2 linked regions of the Panacibacter microcysteis genome follow. The protein of the gene in region 1 binds, or shares a complex with, the protein of each later gene. Links are inferred from orthologs where the notes say so. Each region holds a gene or a part of one and is shown in the gene's direction. Other genes may lie near its edges. The genes, in order: odhB and I5907_RS10400.

What was found.
Region 2: odhB (region 1) and I5907_RS10400 share a complex: the UniProt entries of both Escherichia coli proteins name them as parts of the 2-oxoglutarate dehydrogenase (OGDH) complex. The link is inferred for Panacibacter microcysteis from one-to-one orthologs.

The regions. Positions count from the first base shown.
Region 1 is NZ_JADWYR010000001.1:438,241-448,941, forward strand. Bases 5,161-8,047 are described here. They hold odhB (2-oxoglutarate dehydrogenase complex dihydrolipoyllysine-residue succinyltransferase), read left to right. Parts: upstream 5,161-5,917; coding sequence 5,918-7,177; downstream 7,178-8,047. Other genes in these bases: I5907_RS01830 (cytochrome c), read right to left, coding at 5,161-5,493; I5907_RS01840 (response regulator), read right to left, coding at 7,399-8,034. Also shown: I5907_RS01815 (ligand-binding sensor domain-containing protein), read right to left, coding at 1-1,570; I5907_RS01820 (glycoside hydrolase family 32 protein), read left to right, coding at 2,087-3,637; I5907_RS01825 (hemerythrin domain-containing protein), read right to left, coding at 3,841-4,521; more of I5907_RS01830, read right to left, coding at 4,543-5,160; I5907_RS01845 (ligand-binding sensor domain-containing protein), read right to left, coding at 8,110-10,701. UniProt on the Escherichia coli protein: E2 component of the 2-oxoglutarate dehydrogenase (OGDH) complex which catalyzes the second step in the conversion of 2-oxoglutarate to succinyl-CoA and CO(2).
Region 2 is NZ_JADWYR010000001.1:2,544,983-2,556,119, forward strand. Bases 6,907-10,229 are described here. They hold I5907_RS10400 (2-oxoglutarate dehydrogenase E1 component), read left to right. Parts: upstream 6,907-7,281; coding sequence 7,282-10,029; downstream 10,030-10,229. Other genes in these bases: rpsT (30S ribosomal protein S20), read right to left, coding at 6,907-7,095. Outside these bases: I5907_RS10370 (alpha-2-macroglobulin family protein), read left to right, coding at 1-2,011; I5907_RS10375 (NAD(P)/FAD-dependent oxidoreductase), read left to right, coding at 2,173-3,231; I5907_RS10380 (M4 family metallopeptidase), read right to left, coding at 3,421-4,416; I5907_RS10385 (class I SAM-dependent rRNA methyltransferase), read left to right, coding at 4,653-5,828; I5907_RS10390 (LysE family translocator), read right to left, coding at 5,832-6,467; more of rpsT, read right to left, coding at 6,838-6,906; I5907_RS10405 (outer membrane beta-barrel protein), read right to left, coding at 10,251-10,928. UniProt on the Escherichia coli protein: E1 component of the 2-oxoglutarate dehydrogenase (OGDH) complex which catalyzes the decarboxylation of 2-oxoglutarate, the first step in the conversion of 2-oxoglutarate to succinyl-CoA and CO(2).

The DNA.
Region 1 (10,701 bases):
AGCTGCCTGCCCAAACATAGCCGCGTCCATCGGCATATACCTTATGCATGATGGCGGTATCATTTTTCTTTATAACGCTGTAACCTTTGCGATAACTGCCCGCCGCTGCATTTTTATCCCACTTAACAACAGCGCCTGACTGTGTTCCAAACCAGATATTACCGGTTTCATCTTCGCTGATCTGCCTGATTGTTTTTTGCCGGAAAACAGAATCCTGCAATTCAATGACTGATTGTTTTACAGGATCATAAATCAGCAGCACACCATTTTGAACACCCATCCATACAGTGTTGTCTTTTGACTGCCTGATATCCCATATACTATAAGGTGCCTGGTATTTTTTAAGCGCAGCGGGGAGTGGCCTGCGGTTAAGTGCGCTATCGAAATAATACAACCCCGTACCCCATGCCCCTACAAAAATGCTCCCGTCTTTTAGCTGCAGCGCCGTTTGGGCCGGCGCCTCGTCCAGGCCCGATCCGTCTGGCCTCAAAAGGCTGTGGCTAAAGAAAGACTGCGCGTCAGGATTAAACACAAACACACCATTGTCTGTACTTACCCATATGTTGTGTTGCCGGTCCTCAAACATATGATGCGCTGTTTCAAACTTTATGCTTTGCTCATCCCGGTATTTGTTAATAACCTTTCGAAAAGCGTTTTCAGCAGGCAGGTATTCCACAATAAATGACCGGCCATAAAACCAAAGCCTTCCCCCCGATTGCTTCATTAAGCCATTGATCTCGTAATAACCCTGGCTGGGAAATGCCTCATATAAACTGAGCTTTTTTGTTTCGCCTGTTTTAAAATTCCTGTACTGGAAAAATGGCGCACCACCCAGCGGCGGCCAGGTGCTGTACCACAGATCATCCTTTCCTTTATCAAAGATTGTAACCACAGATCGCTCATCGTCTAACTGTGTTAACAGTGGAATACTGTCTTCAATATGACCGCGCAGGTTAATGTTACCGGTCTTCAGGTTATACACTGCAAATCCTGGCCTGCATCCATATATTATTTCATTTCTGTCCTCAGATATGGAGATATCTATAGGATCCCACTCTTTAGGCATTCTAAACAATGCCACTGGCATAAACTGGTTCTTCTCCTCATCATACCTGAAGATGCCTTTTCCATATATATACATTACCGGCGTGCCTGTATAATCCTGGTCAATAAAAAGAATTACAAATGGTTCTTCGGCTGTATTGCCGTAAATCGGCTTATCCTCGTAGCGAAAGGTTTGCCTGTTAAAAATTCCGACGTGCGTGCCTGTCGCAATCCATAAACGTTGCTTTCCATCTTCGGTAATATGATAAATTTCATCCGAGGGAATGCTTGATGGATCAGAAGGCTTGTTGCGAAATGTAATGAATTTGTTTCCGTCATACCGCTGCAGGCCACTGATGGTAGTTAACCAGATGAAACCCTGGTTATCCTGCGTTACACTGCGCACAATATTGGAAGCAAGACCGTTGCTGGTACTGAAATGCGTAAACACGTACTGCTTTTCCGGCTGTGCCGCAGCAACATTGCATACCGCAACAAGACATAGCAAAAGAAAAAAACGAAACAATCAGCTGGTTTTTGGTGTATTCAAAATTAACCACTCCACCGTATACATCTTACATACGCCGCCATTTGTACGTATGAATTGTTACAAACCGCGTATGAACTGCAAGGCACCACAACACATGCGGCGAAATGAACACTTCATACAATAGCCTGTTGCTATCGCCTGTACTATTCACCAACTTTGATCTATAATCAAGCATAGTTAAAGTTGGTTTGGTGATAATGTGACCGGGGTTCTTTCCAGAACCCTGTTTTTTATGATGTTACCGGCTATGGTTATTATGGCATCGCCTGTTGCCACGCTCGGTTCAGGGTTCCTCTTTCATGGCAACTGCAGCGCTCCGATTTAGCGCATCCGCAAAAATTTAAAAGCTTACTGCAGATAAAACAACAACTTCATTGTACTCAATAAAAGACAAACCTTTCATGAAACTTTTATGCCATATCGGTATCATAACCCATTTTTTATCCTATATTTCATTTCACTATTCCATATTGTTCATTTCAATGTTTTAGCATGAAAAGAATCTCCTTTATAGCTGGTGCTGCATATTTAATCATCAACGCCTGCCAGAGTACCACTGAGAAAAATGATACAATTATAAACGATACTTTATCATATCGCCCTTCATATCACTTTACAACAGACTCCAACTGGATCAATGATCCTAATGGCCTGGTGTTCGCCAACGGAAAATATCACCTGTTTGCACAATACAATCCTTTCGGCGATAAATGGGGCCACATGAGCTGGGCACACGCTACAAGCGACGATCTTTTTAACTGGCAGCAACAGCCGCTGGCCATACCCGAAATAAAAAATGCAGACGGCACCACAACAATGATTTTTAGCGGAAGCGCGGTGGTTGACAGCTTCAATACCAGTGGCTTTGGCAAAGACGGTATTGCACCACTCGTGGCTGTATACACATCTCATATAGACAGTGCCGGAAAAGGTTTAAGACAACACCAGAGCATTGCATACAGCACAGACCAGGGCAAAACATGGCAACAATATGAAAATAACCCGGTACTCGATATCCATTTATCCGATTTCCGCGATCCAAAAGTTTTCTGGTACGCACCGGAAAAAAAATGGGTCATGGCCGCTGTAAAACCACTTGAATACAAGGTACAGTTTTATACTTCCAAAAACTTAAAGCAATGGACATTGCTCAGTGAATTTGGCAATATTGGTAACACTGATAAAATTTGGGAATGCCCGGATCTTTTTCCGCTGACTATAGAAGGCACCAATGATAAGAAATGGATACTTTCTTTGTCGGGCGGCCACCCGCAAAAAAGTTTCCTGGCAGTACAATATTTTATTGGAAATTTTGATGGAAAAACTTTTACCGCTGATAAGCTTTCCTATCCGTTATACATCGATTACGGTAAAGATTTTTATGCGGGCATTACATTTAACAACATTCCGTCAAACGATGGCAGAAGCATTATGATCGGCTGGGCAAACTGCTGGAGTTATGCCAACGACATTCCTACCAGGGGTTTTCGTGGCGCTTATACAGTGCCACGTGTACTTACGCTGAAAAACACAACAGATGGTTTACGTTTGTTTCAGCAGCCTGTTTCAGAAATAACAACATATGAAAAAGAGATTTTCAGCGAACCAGGCATTACACTCGAAAATACTGCCAGAAACTTAGCGCATGTGCAAGGTACATCTCTGGATGTGTCGTTTGACCTGGAAACAAGCGGTACTGCAGGGATAAGCGTACTCAAAAGCGGGAATGAAGAGACTGTTATATCATTTGATGCTGCAAACAACACGCTTAGCCTGGATCGCACCAGGTCTGGCGATACGAGTTTCAGCAACCAGTTTGCAGGCATAGAAAAAATCAACATTCCTGCAGGCAAGAATAAAATATCGCTGCGCATTTTGGTGGACAAAAGCATCGTGGAAGTATTTGCAGACGGAGGCTTGTTTGCAATTACAGATATTGTATTCCCTTTAAAGAATGAAGGTGGTATAGCTTTTTTTGCAAATAACAGCAAGGCCACCTTTTCAAATGTGCAGGTAAAAGAAATTAAAAAAACAATTCACTGATCAGTGTACCAATTTAAATAACACCAATAAGAAGAAGGTTACGTTATCAACCATAACCTTCTTCTTATTTTATAAAAAAAATCGTTATAACACAGCATGTATATTGGCACTCCTGTATTTTCGGAGTCTCAGTTTAGTGATTATTAAATAGATCAGTAACGATGGCTGCAGCAATGATTTCACTTTCATTTTCCGGCATATTTTTACGCAGCAATTGCGCTTGTGTTAAGTAATTTTTTGATGGTCTCAAATTTTCCTGCAGGCACATGCTTTTCAGCAAGTTGCAATAATGATTCAAAAACAAACACAGGTGCATTTGCTTTCACGCCTGTTAACCAGGTTATAGTTTCTTTCAGGCTTATGCTCTTAATCATCCATGCAGCCATTTGCATCATTTCTTCCGGGGCTATGTTCGAAGCTATTTGCGCATTTATCCCACCAACCTGTTCATCAGTAAAATATTTCCAGAGCACAGGGTTAATGAGCATTTCTTCTTTACTCATATGCTGCAGGTTAAATACCATAAAATCATTAAAGGCTTTACACAGGGCAGAACCGGCGTTGATCTTCTCTTCTTCAAAGTTAACATTGCGGTAAATGTTTACAAGGTTTTTTAACATGTTGCCAAGTTTCATGTCCTCGCCATGTTCGCTCTCAAAAGACTGCACTAACGCTGCTTCGTATTTTTCTACAGCCGGCAAAACAAACCTGTCTTCGTGCATGGCATGTTTTTCAAAAGTGTAAATGACATGTTCTATTTTTTCAATTGCTAAGTTTGCTTCTTCCGGTTCTGTAAAATCTGTTTGCTGTAGTGTTAAAGCCGCATCATAAAGCATGTTGCGAAGCGCTTTATGTACCAGGCTGAATGGATTGTAACGTTGCATAAAATTTGTTTTAAGTGTGTTTTATTTTTTTGCTGTACTGTTAGCGGGTTGTGTTTTTGCGGGCTGCAATGTTTGCAGGTATTTATAAATGGCTTTTAGTTCATCATCTGTCATGCGGCCAAAAGATTGCCACGGCATAGGACTGTATGGAATGATTTTGCCCATTCTAAAACGTTTAATAAAGTCAGCCTGGCTCCAGCCGAATATCCTGCTGGATGAATCGGGGGTTAAGTTTGGTGTTATCAATAAAGGATTGCCATGTTCTGCAAACTCATTGCCTCCACCAAAAGGTTCGCCGGTGAAGGCGCCGCTCATGTCCCGCTTTGTATGACAGCCATTACATTCTGCCACACTGTTGGCAAGGTAACGACCATAGTTTGCAGAGGTATCGATCACTACTGATACCGGTACCTGTTCTGTTGGCCCTGCGGGTTTTACCAGGAATGCCTTTACCAATTTTCCCATAACATCAAGAGAGTTATCAGGCACTTTGTTGTAGACCGGCTTCTGAGACCTGATGAATGAAAGCACCGCTACAAGATCGTCATCGCTCATATTGTGAAACTGCATAAAATCGAATACGACCGTACCATTTGGATGCACGCCATATCTTAAGGCTCGGGCCAGTTCTGCATCTGTGTACCTGCCTATACCGGTTGCAGAATCCGGCGTTATGTTTTTTGAATAGATATGGCCGATACCTATATCGAAATCAAAGCCGCCAGATAAAGGAACATCGAGCCCGAGTTTGATCAGTGAGTCTGCATTGGCTGTGCTATGGCAATCTACACAATGGGCGGAACTGTAAGCCAGGTGTCTGCCGCGTGCAATAACGACACTGTCTGTACTTGCTTTAATTTGCGGGTATGGAGCATCATAGACAACATTTTGCCTGAATGCAGCGGTAACGCTGATGCCTGTTATAAGAACCAGCAGGATAATACCGGTCCATTTTGCAATCTTCTTAAACATGTTGGTTGTTTATCAAGGTTAATAATCGGGTGCCAAATTATAACCGTGCAAATGCGGCAGGAAGCGGTTGTTGCATGAACTGATGAAATACCTGTGTGAAGTATATAATAAAGGCCAGCGTAAAGTATATTATGCTAAATAATACGGGTGCATTACTACGGCGCCTGCGCAAAACAGAACGCCGGAGATGCCATAACAACCGAACGTACAAGAGAGTGACACAACCGGCGATGCCATGAAAACCTTATGCCGGCTTCCATGTAAAAAAAAGCTTTACGCGCTGCCAGCACCGGCAACGGAAACAATTCGCCAACTGCTTTGGGTAATAGTAAACCATATGCGGATTACCGCTTAGTTATGTAACAAAAATTTGAATGTAGATTTGGCCTTTTTAAAGTAGGTTTGCAATCCGAAAAAGAAGGTTATGATCGAAATAAAAGTTCCAACGGTTGGCGAGTCCATAAGTGAGATTACCTTACTAAAATGGACAAAGAAAGATGGCGAATATGTAGACAGGGATGAAGTTATTGCCGAACTGGAAAGCGAAAAAGCAACTTTTGAAGTAAATGCTGAACAGGCAGGTACATTAAAAACGATTGCGAAGGAAGGTGATACACTAAACATTGGCTCTGTTTTGGCCCATATAGATGAAAGTGCCGAAAAGCCTGCAGCCGCAGCACCACAGGCACCTGCTGCCGCCCCTGCAGCACCACCTGCTGAGCCGGTGAAAGAAACACCGAAAGCGGAAGCAAAGCCTGCACCAGAGGCAGCGCCGGTTACGGCGGTACCGAATGATGTAAAGGCAACACCGGTAGCATCTGCAATTATTGCCGACAAAAAAGTTGACCCCTCCTCAATACAGCCTTCCGGGTTTGGTGGTAAGATCATGAAAAATGATGTGCTGGAGGCATTGAATAACCCAGGCAAGAAAGCTTTTGCCGGCCAGGAACTCTTTACCCGCAATGTGCGTAAAGAAAAAATGAGCAACCTGCGCAAAACCATCAGCCGCAGGCTTGTGGAATCAAAAAACACCACCGCAATGCTTACCACTTTTAACGAAGTGGATATGACACGCATTATGGAAACCCGCAAACAGCACAAAGATGCGTTCAATAAAGCACATGGTGTAAACCTTGGCTTTATGAGTTTCTTTGCAAAAGCCTGCGCTATTGCTTTAAGCGAATGGCCCGCGGTAAATGCCTATATAGACGGTGATGTTTTGCAGTACCACGATTATGCAGACATAAGTATAGCAGTAAGCACACCACGCGGCTTAACCGTTCCTGTTATACGCAACGTGGAAAGCCTGAGCATGGCCGATATTGAGAAAAAAGTTATTGAGATGGCGGGTAAGGCCAGGGACAATAAACTAACCATGGAAGAATTGCAGGGTGGCACATTCACCATTACAAACGGTGGTGTTTTTGGCAGCTTAATGAGCACGCCCATTATCAATTTACCACAAAGCGCCATTCTTGGTATGCATAAGATACAGGAAAGGCCGATGGCTATCAATGGGCAAGTGGTTATTCGCCCCATGATGTACCTGGCGCTTAGCTACGACCACAGAATTATCGATGGAAGAGAGAGTGTAAGCTTTCTTGTACGGGTAAAGGAATTACTGGAAAATCCTGAACTGTTATTGATTGGCAAAGATCCCGTGAAAACATTACTGGAGCTTTAACTGAAATCATTTTATAGCAAAGCCCGCTGGTTAGCGGGCTTTTTTATTTGTATGTAGCCGGCAACAGTAATGCTATTAAGCTGATGTTGCGTCGCACTCTTGTACTTTCTGTTTATTATTCAGCAATGAACGAAGCGAAGAAATATGTATGCAACGATAGCTACTCAAACATGTGTAGCCCATTTAAAAACTAAATAAAATGTGGGTGCTATCTTCAGAAATTATACCAGCCTGTTTTTAGTAGCTTTTGAAATAGCTTCTGTGGCGGAATGTACCTGTAGCTTTTTATAGATACGTTTAATGTACATATTTACGGCTGAGTAAGAAACATTGGTTACATCAGCAATCATCTTATAACTTAACCCATTAACAAGATGATTTAAAATGGTTCTTTCCTGTTCATTTAATTCAAAAACTTCGGTTATATTTTTAGGTTGGTCTTTAAATTTTGTAAGTACTTTTTTGGCAACAGTAGCAGTCATTGGCGCACCACCTTCCATCACTTCTTTTATTCCTTCAATGATCTTTGCAGTAGAAGTGGTTTTAAGAAAATAGCCATCTGCACCGGCTTCTATGGCTGCAAATATTTTATCGGTATCATCAAATACTGTTTGCATGATTATCTTAACATCCGGATATTGTTTTCGTATCATTTTTACGCCTTCTATACCACTCATTTCCGGCATGTCTATATCCATCAGAATTACATCTGGCTGAGTGTTTACAATATCATTCCAAACATTGAGACAATCTTTAAAGATACCGGTGCAAGCCATTTCCGGCTGAATATTGATCAATATCTTAAGGCTTTCACGCCGGTCTTTGTTGTCATCGTACACTATCACCTTTATAGCCATGTAGTAAAATTATCACTTAATAAAATCATGTTGCTGTACTAATATTAGTCCTGTCGCCATTTAATTGGATATACATTACACCGGAAACTGCAGTGTCACTTCTGTACCTTTCCCCGGCTGCGAATTGATAGTAAGAGTTCCTTTTAAATCTTTTGCACGCCGGTGCATATTAATTAGGCCATTACCTTCTTTATATTGCCTGGTATTAAACCCGATGCCGTCATCTTTTAAAGTAAAGTGGATTTGCCTGTTAACCAGGTGTACAATAATCCAAACATTTTTGGGTTCGGCATATTTAACAGCATTGTTCAGGGTCTCTTTAAAAATGAGGTAAAAGTTCTTTCTGTCGTTCATAGATATTTTTATACTGTTTAGCGACTCATCTGCTTCGAAATGGAATTGCCTGTTTTGCGTTTCAAGTATTTCATACGCAAATGACTTCATGCGTAAAATAATATTGTCAAAGCGGTCATTTTTTGGATTAATGCTCCATACAATATCACTCATTACAACGAGCATATTGCGGGAACTTTCGCTGATTCTCCCAGCAATCATTTCCAGCTCTTTATCTTTCTCCCGTTCCTCAATGATATCGCTGTAAACAGTAATGCTACTAAGTGTTGAGCCTATTTCGTCATGCAGGTCACTGGCAATTTTATTACGCATGTTCAATAACTTAAGCGACTGGTATAGCCTGTAACGATAGGTTGCATATAAAGAACTGGCGATAAGCAATACCACGAGGCTTAAAAACCACCAGGTTCTATACCACGGCGGCGTGATGATAATAGTTAGTGAAGCACCTTGTTCGTTCCAGATGCCGTCACTATTACTGCCTGTTACATAAAACTGGTATGTACCAGGATCTAGATTGGTAAATGTTACAGTAGTATTGGTACCGTTGTCAACCCAGTCATCGTTAAACCCTTGCAGTTTATATTTGTAGTGTTTCTTTTCAGGATTAGTGTATTGTAATAAAGCGAAACCTAAACCAATCACATTTTTTTCATATGGCAACGTGATGGTTTTTGTATATTGAATGGGGCTGCTAATAACTGAGCTATCCGTTTTATAATCTACAGGCTTATTCAATATAGAAAGACTTGTAATAAAAATATTATTGCCGGGAAGTACAGACTCTAATAAGTCTTTGGGATTGAACCATACAATACCATTAACACTACCGAAAAACATTTCGCCGGATCTTGATTTTAAGAATTGGCCTCGTATAAATTCGTTACCAGGTAAACCATCTTCAAAAGTAAAATTTCTAACTTTTTTTTGCTGAATATCGAAACAACTTATTCCTTTATTAGTGCTTAGCCAAAGGTTACCGAAATCATCGTTCAAAATGCCGAATACAGTATTATTTGGCAGACCGTCTTTGTCACTGTATTGTATGCACTTTCCGGTTTGTTTATCAAACCTGTTAAAGCCCCGGCCATTAGTGCCTACCCACAAATATCTGTCCGGTTGCACAGGATCTGCGCAAATGGAAAAAATATAGTCGCCACTAAGAGAGCTTGTATCGGCTGTGTTGTTTTTATACAGTTTCCATTGGTTACTGGGCTCATTAAAACTAAACAGTCCCTGGTTGGTACCGAACCAAAAAATACCGGCGGCATCCTGAAAATGGGTGAAATAAAATATATCACGATCTGCCTGCTGTACCGGTAATGGTAGTATATATGTTGCTTTTAGCTTACCGGTACTGGCATCAGCAACTTCAAACCTGCAGTTTTTATCAAAACCGTAAATCAATTGCCACAGATTATTGTCATTATCGGTAAAAACAGATAGATGGTACCTGACGTTTCCGAAAACTTCTTTTGGAAGTAGTGCAGAATGATCCTCCACTTTTCCGTTATGCATATCATATTTTAAAAGAGCAAGTGCCTGATAGAAAATTCTTTTTGATGGTTGTGGAGTCGTTGTGTTATAGTAGCGTGTCAGCGATTCAAACTTTTGCTTTGATGTAGCCCTGAACCAAATATTTCCCTTTCTATCTATGCACAAAATCTTAGGGTAAAGCCACTTTCCATTCAGCAATTTTTGGGGAATAGCCGGCTGAGGCTTTTTGTTCTGCCGATTTATCAAATAGGATTCACTACCATCGAAACCATATACATTTCCTAGCATATCTTCAATAAAGATTGACTCATCAGCAAGTGGCTTATCTGTACTGAATAATTCTCTGCGGCTATTGTATTTATACAACCCGTGGCCTATATCGCCAATCCATAATATCCCATCCCTGTCTTTGTAATTTGCAAAGCTGGTAAAGTGGCCGTCGGGATTGGTCTTGTCTACATTGTATCTTTTAAACTGTTGCGTGCGTGGATTAAAAGAGAGGCAGTTGAGTTTATCGAAAAACATAATGTCTTCATTGTTCACAAAAACCGGGTAATACCAGTAAAAGTTATCTGCCAACTGATTATACTTACCAAAGTCTTTTTGGTAAATAACTTTATGGAGACTTTTGCTGTAAACAGACAATTTTGAAATACCAATAAACACAATGCTGTCGCCATTGCCAACCGGGTAGAAATGAAAAATTGTTTGGTTCTTATCCATCCCGAATGCAGAAGATTTTTCATAAGCAATCTTCCATTGCTGATTACTGACGGTTTGTGGCATTATCATCATTACTGAATCTTTCCATGCCAT
Region 2 (11,137 bases), 2.1 Mb from region 1 along the record:
TACTGCAGAAGCCAAACAAAGTACCGTGGTAAGGTTCCCTGTTGTTATACCATACAACTATAACAACCCGATCACAATAACGATTAATGCAAAAGCTGGCAATTACACAGACGGCGAGGAGCAATCATTACCGGTGGTTTCGAACAGGATGCTTGTAACAGAAACCCTGCCTTTATACATGAAGGGAGAAGGTACTAAAGAATTTACGTTTAGTAAGCTCCTTGCCAATGCATCTCCAACGCTCACCAATGAAAGCATTACGGTAGAATATACACCACAACCGCTTTGGTATGCGGTGCAGGCCCTGCCATTTGTAATGGAGTACCCTTATGAATGTGCCGAGCAAACATTTAACCGCTTTTACGCAAATGCACTTGCTTTTTACATTATCAACAGGCACCCGGGTATAAAAGAAGTTTTAGAGCAGTGGAAACAAGACACAACAGCATTTGCCGGTAATCTCGAAAAGAACCCGGAATTAAAACAAATACTGTTGGCAGAAACGCCATGGGTGTTAGATGCACAAAACGAAGCTCAGCAACGAAAAAACATCGCATTACTTTTCGATGTGGCAAATATGAGTAGCGGCATCAGCAGGTCTTTACAACAACTACAGCAAATGCAGCTGAGTAATGGCGCGTTCCCGTGGTTCAAAGGCGGGTACGAAGACAGGTATATTACACAGTACATCTTAACGGGTATTGGCAAACTCAGGAAGCTGGGAGCACTTAATAATGTAGATGCATCATTGCTGGCAGGCATAGAGTCAGGAGCATTGCAGTTTGCAGACCGCGCCATACAACAGGATATGAAACGCATCAGGAAAGCTGACCTTTCTAAAAACAACCTGGGCAGTATACAGATTCAATATCTATACATGCGTAGTTTTTTTGCAGGTGATAATATTGGTACCAAACCTTCCGCAGAAGGAAAATATTACATGCAGCAGGCTATGCAATACTGGAACCAGCAAAGTATTTACTTCAAGGCCATGATAGCAGCAGCAATGCTTGGAAATAAAGAGCAAGCCTTTGCCGAAAAGAACATCATTCCATCAATATTTGAGAGTGCAGTTACAGATGACGCAAAAGGCATGTACTGGAGAAACAACAAATGGGGTTATTACTGGTACCAGTCGCCGGTAGAACAACAGGCACTGATCATTGAAATGATGCATGAAATTGCGCAGCAAAATAGCGACCACAATATAAAACAGCGCATCAGCGATATGCAGACATGGTTGTTGCTAAACAAGCAAACCAACAACTGGCAAACCACCAAAGCCACAGCAGATGCATTTTATGCATTGTTGATAGCCGGCAATGGCTTAAGCGATCAGCCACTTGCAATAACCATAAATTTGGGTGATCATACGATCAGCTCTGTTGAAAAACAACAACAGGCCGGCACCGGCTATCTCAAAGAACGTATTGAAGCAAAAGACGTGGTGCCGTCCATGGGTAATGTCTCTGTAGCAGTGTCGAACCCGGTTGGTAAAAGTGCATCGTACCCGCCATCATGGGGTGCGGTTTACTGGCAATATTTTGAAGATTTCGATAAAATAACGCCTGCGCAGACGCCACTTTCACTAAGTAAAAAATTGTTCATCGAAAAAAATTCAGCAACTGGAAAAGTATTAACACCTGTTGCCGAAAATGCTACCCTGCATGTGGGTGATAAAGTGGTGATGCAGGTAATACTCAAAAGCGATCGTGATATGGAATACCTGCACCTCAAAGATATGCGCGCCGCAGCAATGGAACCCGTAAATGTATTAAGCGCGTATAAATGGCAGGATGGACTTGGTTATTATGAAAGCACAAAAGATATTGCCACAGATTTCTTTATCGGTTTTTTACCCGAAGGAACCTATGTGTTTGAATATCCTGTATACATCACACATACCGGAAATTTTTCAGCAGGCGTTGCCAATATTCAATGTATGTACGCGCCGGAATTTTCCGCCCATAGCGAAGGTGTGCGGATTAATGTGGCAGAGAAAGAAGAGTAATTTTTTGGGCCGGGCTAAAGAATATGCATCAGGCTGTTGTTGCGTCGCACTCTTGTACTGTATCGCTTTTTGCAGCACGCAGTAGGCAGTCAGGTGGTGTTTTTGCAGCCAGCAGATGCAGTGTTGTTACCAAATCATTCCAGCTAAATTATATTCGCCGCATGAAAGTGGATTACATTATAGCAGGCCAGGGTATTTGTGGTACCATGCTTTCTTATTACTTACAAAAGGCTGGCAAACAGGTGTTGGTTATAGACGAGTCGCAACCTTTTACTGCCAGCAGGGTGGCCAGTGGTGTTATCAATCCTGTAACCGGCAGGCGTGTTGTTACTACATGGATGATCGAAACACTGCTGCCTTTTTGTTTTGATGCGTATACCGAAATTGGTAACGCTATTAATGAATCGCTCATTTTTAAGAAGAACACCATTACATTCTCTCCGTCGCTGCAAATGGACGAAACGTATCGGAAACGTATGCAGGAAACCGGCTCATACATACAGGAACTTCCCGATGCGGTGATATGGAAAGACTACTTTAACAGCCTCTTTGGTTGTTACCTTATTGCGCCAACATATCTTGTAAACCTTCACCCGTTACTAAAAGGCTGGCGAAAAAAATTACAACACCAGCAGTGTCTTTTGGAAGAAATATTTATAGAAGAGGCGCTTTCTTTTGCAGGCAATACGGTCAGTTATAATGGTATTACTGCAGATAAGATCATTTTTTGTAGCGGCATTACATCATTTGAAAGTGCGTATTGGAATAAGCTGCCTTTTGTCTGCAACAAAGGCCAGGCGCTCATCCTGGATATTCCTGGTCTATCTCACATTAACATGTATAAATATGGTGCTTTATCACTGGTGCCATGGTATGATGGTTTATGGTGGGCAGGCAGCAGTTACGAAAATGAATTTCAAACGGCAGAACCAACTGCGGTTTTCCGGGAACAGCTAACAACACAACTGCAGCATGTTTTGCGTATACCTTTTTCTGTACTGGATCATGTTGCTGCTGTAAGGCCAGCTACCTTGGAGCGCAGGCCATTTGTTGGTTTGCATCCGTCTGATAGCCGTATTGGTATTTTTAATGGTATGGGTACAAAAGGCTGTTCGCTGGCGCCATATTTTGCAAAGCAATTTGCAAACCAGTTGGTACATGGTCATCTATTGGAACCGCTTGCTGATGTAAAACGCTTCAGCAGGGTACTGGCATTATAGTAACAGGTGTAAAATATGTTGTACATATTCTAAAGCACTTCTATAAAACGGATCGCCCGGGCTGCCATGAAAAACCGGAAGTACAAGTGAGTGACACAACAGGCGATGCCCAAAGTTCTTCTGCCGGCTACATAATAAAACATAGGGCCGCCTAGAAAGGCAGCCCGAGTTATCAAAAGAAAAACCGAATCAATGTTTAACAGGGAAATTCCCTGAATGCACATTATCAACCTTTAAAACATACGTGCCATCAGCCAATGATGGCAGATTGATTTGTAAACGGTTGTTTCCTTGCACTGTCTTTATATCATTCGTATAAATTATTTTATCGTTTGGGTCGCACACAGTTATATTTCTTATAGCTGGTTTTTTATCGGAAAGTTCTACGGTTAACTGGTTGGTTGCTGCATTCACTTCAATGTGTGTGGCTATAACGGTGTACGCATTGGTGATGTCTGCATCTGCAGGTATTTCATACAGCGAAGAAGTTTTTTGTTTCAAGGCAGCACTGTCAACACCAACAGCGTTCCATGCATTTATTGTTTGCAATACTTCATCTGATATTTTACCAAACAGGTCCTGTGCGGCCATAATCGAAAATGTTCTTGCTTCATTATAACCGGATGCAGGCTGCATATAGTATTGAAGGGTTCTGTAAGCAATAGCCTCTGCTTTTGCGTGGCCAATAGCTGTAACATCATACTTTGCTGCTTTATCATTGGTGCCTTTACCGCCGTTTGAAAGCAGGTAGAACCAGAAGTTAAGCACGCTGCTGTTGGTATGTACGCCGCCATTATCTTTTACACCCGTATACCAATAAATGCCTTTATAAGTATCTGGTTGGTTATTTGCATTAGGGTTGCTGCCGGCAACGCTTTCAAAAATATTATTGAAGCCTTCGCTCAGTGCCCCCGGTTCGTTGTTGTAAATAAATCTTGCTGTAAGTTTCGTGTAATGCTCTCTGGCAGGTGTAAAAGTGTTGTCTGGGTTTGTGGTATAAGGTGTATTGCTGTTGGTTTCTGTATGGTCTGTAAATAAAACGTTTTGGCCAATATTATTTTTTGCGTATTCAGTTATGGAAGTGTTTGAAACAGTTTCGTTGATAAACGAATGCAGGTTTTGTTGTGCGTATGAAAATTGACAGCAGGATATGATACATATTCCTGGCAGGAACAATTTAGTCATGGATATTGGTTTTTTTAAGTAGCTAATGTTTTGCGACATCTGCTTGCTACAAAAAAACGAATTAAGTTGTCTTTTGATTTTAGCGACGTTTACATTTAATGAGCTTTTAATAATTGTTTTTCAACCTGTTAAAAAATAAATATATGAATTAAGCTTAATGTAAGCTGTGTTGTTGCATTGGATTACAATGGGTATTGCTTTTCATCATTTATTGCCGCATCGGTTATCTTTGCCGCATGTCAAAAGTGATTCTTAAGAAGAAGATAGCACAACGCATAGCGAACGGCCATCCATGGATTTTTTCGAATGAAATAGATAAGACAGAAGGTGCGTTTGATGCCGGTGGAATTGCAGACGTTTATTTTCATGACGGAAAATTTGCAGGTCGCGGCTATGTTAATCCGCAATCGCAGATTACTGTAAGACTTTTAACCCGCAAAAAAGAGGAGATCAACGATCAATTCTTTCACAGGCGAATAAGCGAAGCATGGGAATACAGGAAAAAGATTGGCTACACAGAAAATTGCCGGCTCATTTTTGGCGAAGCAGACGAAATGCCGGCGCTAATCATTGATAAATTCAATGACTACTTTGTTATACAAACCATGGCGCTCGGTATAGATGTGTGGAAGCCGGCGATCATCAAAGCATTGGAAGATATCTTTTCCCCCAAAGGCATTTATGAAAGAAATGATGTGCCTGTGCGTGAACTGGAAGGGTTGAAACAGCAAAAAGGTTTTTTATCTGCTCCTTTCGATACCAGTATTGTTATTACCGAAAACGGGTTGAAATTTCATGTAGATATAGAAAACGGCCAGAAAACCGGCTACTTTTTAGATCAGCGGGATAATCGCAGGCAGATACAACATATTGTAAAAGGGGCTGACGTTTTAGGAGCATTTACATATACCGGCACCTTTGAGATTCATGCTGCGCATTACGGTGCCAGGAGTGTTTACGGAATCGATATCTCAGAAAATGCGGTAGCGCAGGCTAATAAAAATGCTCAACTAAACGGGCTGGAGCATGTCTGTAAATTTGAAGCAGTAAATGCCTTTGATGCGCTTAAAACATGGGCCAGAGAAGGCAGGCAGTACGATGTGGTTATGCTCGATCCGCCGGCATTCACCAAGAGCCGCGAAACCATTCAGAAAGCCATAACAGGCTATAAAGAAATTAACCTGCGTGGTATGAAGCTGATAAAAAACGGGGGCTTTCTGGTAACCTCAAGTTGTACCAACCTTGTGCAGCCGGAACTATTTCTGCAGATCATAGATATGGCAGCCAAAGATGCAAGGAAAAAAATAAAGCAGGTAACCTTTCGTGCACAGGCCAGCGATCATCCCATTGTATGGGGTATGGAAAATACCAATTATCTTAAATTCCTGGTAGTTGAAGTAACCAATAAATAAATGCTACACAAACTTGCCCCATAACATGCGGTAAAGCTGCGCCAGTGCTGCAATAACGAAGATTGCACCCATTATACTGTTTAACGTTTTGGTACTTGTGTTCATCTTTGTTATCAGCCAGTTGCCACCATACATATATAATGCGAGGCCGCTTATTGTACCGGTGCCGCACCCTGCGGTAAAAATATTAAACTCGGTAAAGTTTGTGGACAATACCTTGTTGTCAATCAGGTAAGAACTCCAGATAAACCAGAATGGTACCTGGGCCGGGTTCAAAGCACTCATACTCAGGCCAAGAAAGAAACGATTAAGCTTGTTGTTTAACAAAAGCGCTTTCTTTTCTGCGTGCTGTTTTCTTGCGCTTATAAAACTGATGACGCCCAATACCAGGAAAACTGCCACCGTAAGCCACCCAAGCACCTCAAACAGAAGCTTATGCTGTATTATCCAGTTTACGCCATAAAGTGTGAGCCGCAGGTATATGATCTCAACGATTGCAACACCAATCGCGTATAACCAGGCATTTTTAAAATTTTCCTGTACTGCAATCTGTGTAGAGGTAATGCTCATGGTGCCAAGGGGAAGTTGTCCTAAAAAACTCACCAGCCAGCCAACCCAGAAAATAATAAAATAATGCATGCGCTTCCTTTGATGTGCAATGATAATTAAACCTCAGTGTTATTTAATTGATGAACCCGCCTTTTGAATAAGAATTTAGCTATGGTTGCGTCGCACTCTTGTACTGCAAAGCCCTGTGCAGCAACACTACTGCATACCGGCCGCCGTATATAAGTTAAAGCCGTTAAACCGTAAACTTTTTTGTTAATGGTCAACAATTGGTCACAGCATTTTCAATTGTCTTTGCAGGCGCATTTTTTTTTGTAGCTGCCCGATTGTATTTGAATGTGCACTAAAACCAGTCGTGCCTTCAAAGCGATGGTTTAGTGCAAATAAAAAAAGCCGTGTTATGAATAACACAGCTTAAATTATAATTCAACAACTAATTTAATTAAGCTTTTGGTAAAGCAGCTTTTTTAGAAAGCTTGCTTTTCAGATTGTTGGCTTTATTTTTATGAATGATACCCCTTTTAGCGAGTTTGTCAATCATAGAGATTACATTAGGAAGCTCATCGGTATAAGCTTTCTCTTCTTTCACCTCTTTCAGATCACGAATAGCGTTACGGGTAGTTTTACCGTAGTAGCGATTTCTGTCTCTGCGTTTCGCTGCCTGGCGTGTATCTTTCTTTGTAGCTTTATGATTTGCCATTTTTATTTTTTTCGGACGGCAAAGGTATGTATATCCATTAAAAAAAGAAAAAAAATTGCTGGGAAATCCTAAAATTTTACTCCCGGGCAATCCGTTTTTGCAAATGTCAAATTTTAATACGGCAATTGCAATATGGTCTCAATAAGCGATATTTGCATCCGCCATATCTTTTTAAAAGCACTGAAGATGAAAGATTTTTCCTATATCACTAGCTCACATCCCGCATTTGTTGAAAGTTTATACAATGATTTTTCCAAAAACCCTGAAAGTGTAGACCCAGAACTACGTAAGTTTTTCGAAGGTTTCGACTTTGCTGTAAGCAGTGTTGCCGTCAATGGTAATGGCGCTTCAGCACCTTCCACTGCTACACCATCTGAAAATGTAGACTGGATGAGGGAAATCCGGGTGTACAGGATGATTCTCGGATACAGGAACAAGGGGCACCTCATTGCAAAAACAAACCCCATCAGGGAAAGAAAAGATCGCGGTGCTAACCTGAATCTTGGCTTTTTTGGCTTTTCCGAAGCTGATCTTGATAAAGAATTTTATGCCGGCCAGTTGGTAGGTTTGGGAAAAACTACCCTTAAAAATATCATCGACTACCTCAAAAAAGCCTATGCAACCCATGTAGGTGTTGAATTCAAATACATCAGCGAGCAGGAAAGGGTAGACTGGTTATACAACGAAATGGAGAAAAAATTCAATGATCCATTGCCGCTTGAAAAAAGGAAACGTATCCTTGAAAAACTGAACCAGGGCGTTATGTTTGAAAAATTCCTCCATACCAAATATATCGGTCAGAAAAGATTTTCACTGGAAGGTGGAGAAACAACTATTGCAGCACTTGATGCCATTATCAACACTGCCGCAGACCACGATGTACAGGAGGTGGTTATTGGAATGGCCCACCGCGGAAGACTGAATGTACTTGCAAACATTATGGGTAAAACCTATGAGCAGATCTTCAGCGAATTTGAAGGCACCGCCAAACTCGACCAGACCATGGGTAGCGGAGACGTAAAATACCACATGGGATATGGTAGCGAGGTAACGACGACCGGCAATAAAACAATTCACTTAAAACTAATGCCCAATCCTTCGCACCTCGAAGCGGTTGATCCTGTTGTGGTGGGTTTTGCAAGAGCAAAGGCAGATGTAATGTACGCCAGCGATTTCGATAAAATACTTCCCATACTCATACACGGAGATGCTTCTATTGCAGGCCAGGGAATAGTTTACGAGGTGTTGCAGATGAGCGATCTGAAAGGCTACCATACCGGTGGCACCATACACTTTGTAATCAATAACCAGATTGGTTTTACTACAGATTTTGATGATGCCCGCAGTTCTGATTATTGTACCTCGCTTGCTGGTGCCATACAGGCGCCGGTTATGCATGTAAACGGAGACGACGCAGAATCCGTTGTTAAATGCGTGGAGATTGCTACCCGTTACCGCCAGCAGTTTAATGCAGATATCTTCATCGATATGGTTTGCTATCGTAAACATGGCCACAATGAAGGCGATGATCCGAAGTTTACGCAGCCACATTTGTATGCATTGATCGACAAACACCAGAACCCAAGAGAAATTTACACCAGTTACCTGCTTGACAATGGCGAAGCTGATGCAAAAGATCTTGCCAAAGAGATGGAAAAGAAATTCTGGGCAGATCTGCAGGAACGCCTCGATGAAATAAAGCAAAACCCGCTTCCTTATAACTACCAGCAACCGGAATTGTGGTGGAAAAGCCTTAGAAAAGCAACTTCAGAAGATTTTGTACAATCTCCCAATACTGCAATAAGCGAAGAAAATTTTAAAAAGCTATTCGATGCATTGATGGTATGGCCAGGTGATTTCACACCATTGAAAAAGGTCGAAAAAATTATACAGGATAAAATAAAGCTTTTCCAGGGCGAAAATAAAGTTGACTGGGCAACCGGCGAATTGTTGGGTTATGCAAGTGTATTGCTTGACGGCAATGATGTGCGCATGAGCGGCCAGGATGTTAAGAGAGGAACTTTCTCTCATCGCCACGCGGTGCTGAGAGATGAAAATACTGACAAAGAATACAGCAGGTTAAGCAGGATTGAAGGTGCCAAAGGTCAGTTCAGAATTTATAACTCCTTACTGAGCGAGTATGGTGTATTGGGTTTTGAATATGGCTATGCTATGGCAAACCCACATGCTTTGGTACTTTGGGAGGCGCAGTTTGGCGATTTCAGCAACGGCGCGCAAACCATGATAGACCAGTTCATAAGCGCAGGCGAACAGAAATGGAACAGGATGAATGGCGTTGTTATGTTGTTACCACATGGCTACGAAGGGCAGGGCCCGGAACATAGCAGTGCACGTTTGGAACGCTACCTGCAGGCTTGTGCTGAGAACAACATGATTATTACTAATATTACTACGGCGGCAAACTTTTTCCATGCATTAAGACGACAGGTGGCATGGCCTTTCAGAAAACCGCTGATCAATTTTGCGCCAAAGGCAAACCTGAGGCATCCCGGCAGTTACAGCCATATCAGCGAGTTTACAACCGGTGGTTTCAGGGAAGTCATAGACGACGAAGCTGCAAATGCTAATGAGGTAAAGAAAGTGTTGTTCTGCTCCGGTAAATTGTATTTTGACCTTGCTGAGAGAAAACAAAAAGAGGGTAGGAGCGATATTGCACTGGTACGCCTGGAACAGATTTATCCACTGCCGTTGAAACAACTGGAAGATTTATATAAGAAATACAATAAGGCCGTTTGGTTTTGGGTGCAGGAAGAACCGTTGAATATGGGTGCGGCCTCATTTCTTCAAATGAACTTAAAAAGCCTGAATTATGGTGTAATAAGCCGTAATCCAAGTGCCGCCACAGCTACAGGTTATGCCAAAGTACATAAGCAGGAGCAGGAAGAGATTATTCAAACAGCATTTAGTATATAGCAGCAAAGTTGCAGTTATAACAAAACGTGATCTTCACATTTGTCCAATAAAGGTCTAAACGTTGAAGAGTGCGACGCAACAGGTGCCTCATAGTATTACAAAAGCCCGGCTCATAAAGATCCGGGCTTTTTTATTTTGGTACCAGCTATAGGTTTTCATGGCATCGTCCCTTGCGTCGCATTTCTTTCATCTGCAGACCATGAAGCAGCAGTAAGCGAAGATTAGAACTTAAATGTTAAACCGCCATTGAGTATATACTTTCCGTAACCACCTTCCACGTACAAGCCAGCTCCCTTTGTAATATTAAACCTGGCCCCCAGGGATGCCTGGTAAGCAAGCTGTGTGGGCTTTTCTCCATTGTACACCTTGTTACCTTCTGTATCGGTGTAATCCTGTTGCCAGCTATTTACCCCTATGGCAGTTCTCAGGTAGGGTTCTACTTTACGGTTGTAAGTAGGAAAATAGGTCATCACATTCAGCATGGCACTCCAGTTTTCCAGTTTACCTGTAAAATCGGGAATGTTGGAATTATTGGCGTAATCATAATAAGGAGCTGAAACCTTGCCGTAGGTACCCATTACACCAATGCTCATATTGCGGCTGAACTGGTAATCGATTGCGCCGGTAAAAGGCCCTGTTTGCGTACCGTTTCCCTTTTGTGCATTGTAAAAATCAACAAGTTGCATTTTATCAAGGTTTGGGAAACCATACCCCAGACTGATGTTTAGCGTTGGCTGAAAAGCTGCCTGCGGAATACGCTGAACCGGTCTTTTGGGTGCCGGTGAAACCCTCACCCGCGTTCTTACTCTTGGTCTTCCGTAGTGGTAACGGTATTGCGCCTCCGATTCAAAAGCAACGGCACTGCAGAGCAGGACAATCAGGAAAAGCTGTTTTTTCATAATCAAGTTTGATTTGGGGTGAGATTTTCAATCGTCTGAAAGGTTTAAAATGAATACTGTTAAATTGCCTCCCCGGCCGGAACCGGCATTAAAAATTGTTTTTACAATTCAGCCACTATCATTACCTTTGCCCTCCTTTAATTTAGGGCTAATTAGCAATATTTACTTCGGCTGGCCAGCTGATCCGCGGTAAACTATTCGAAAAGGTT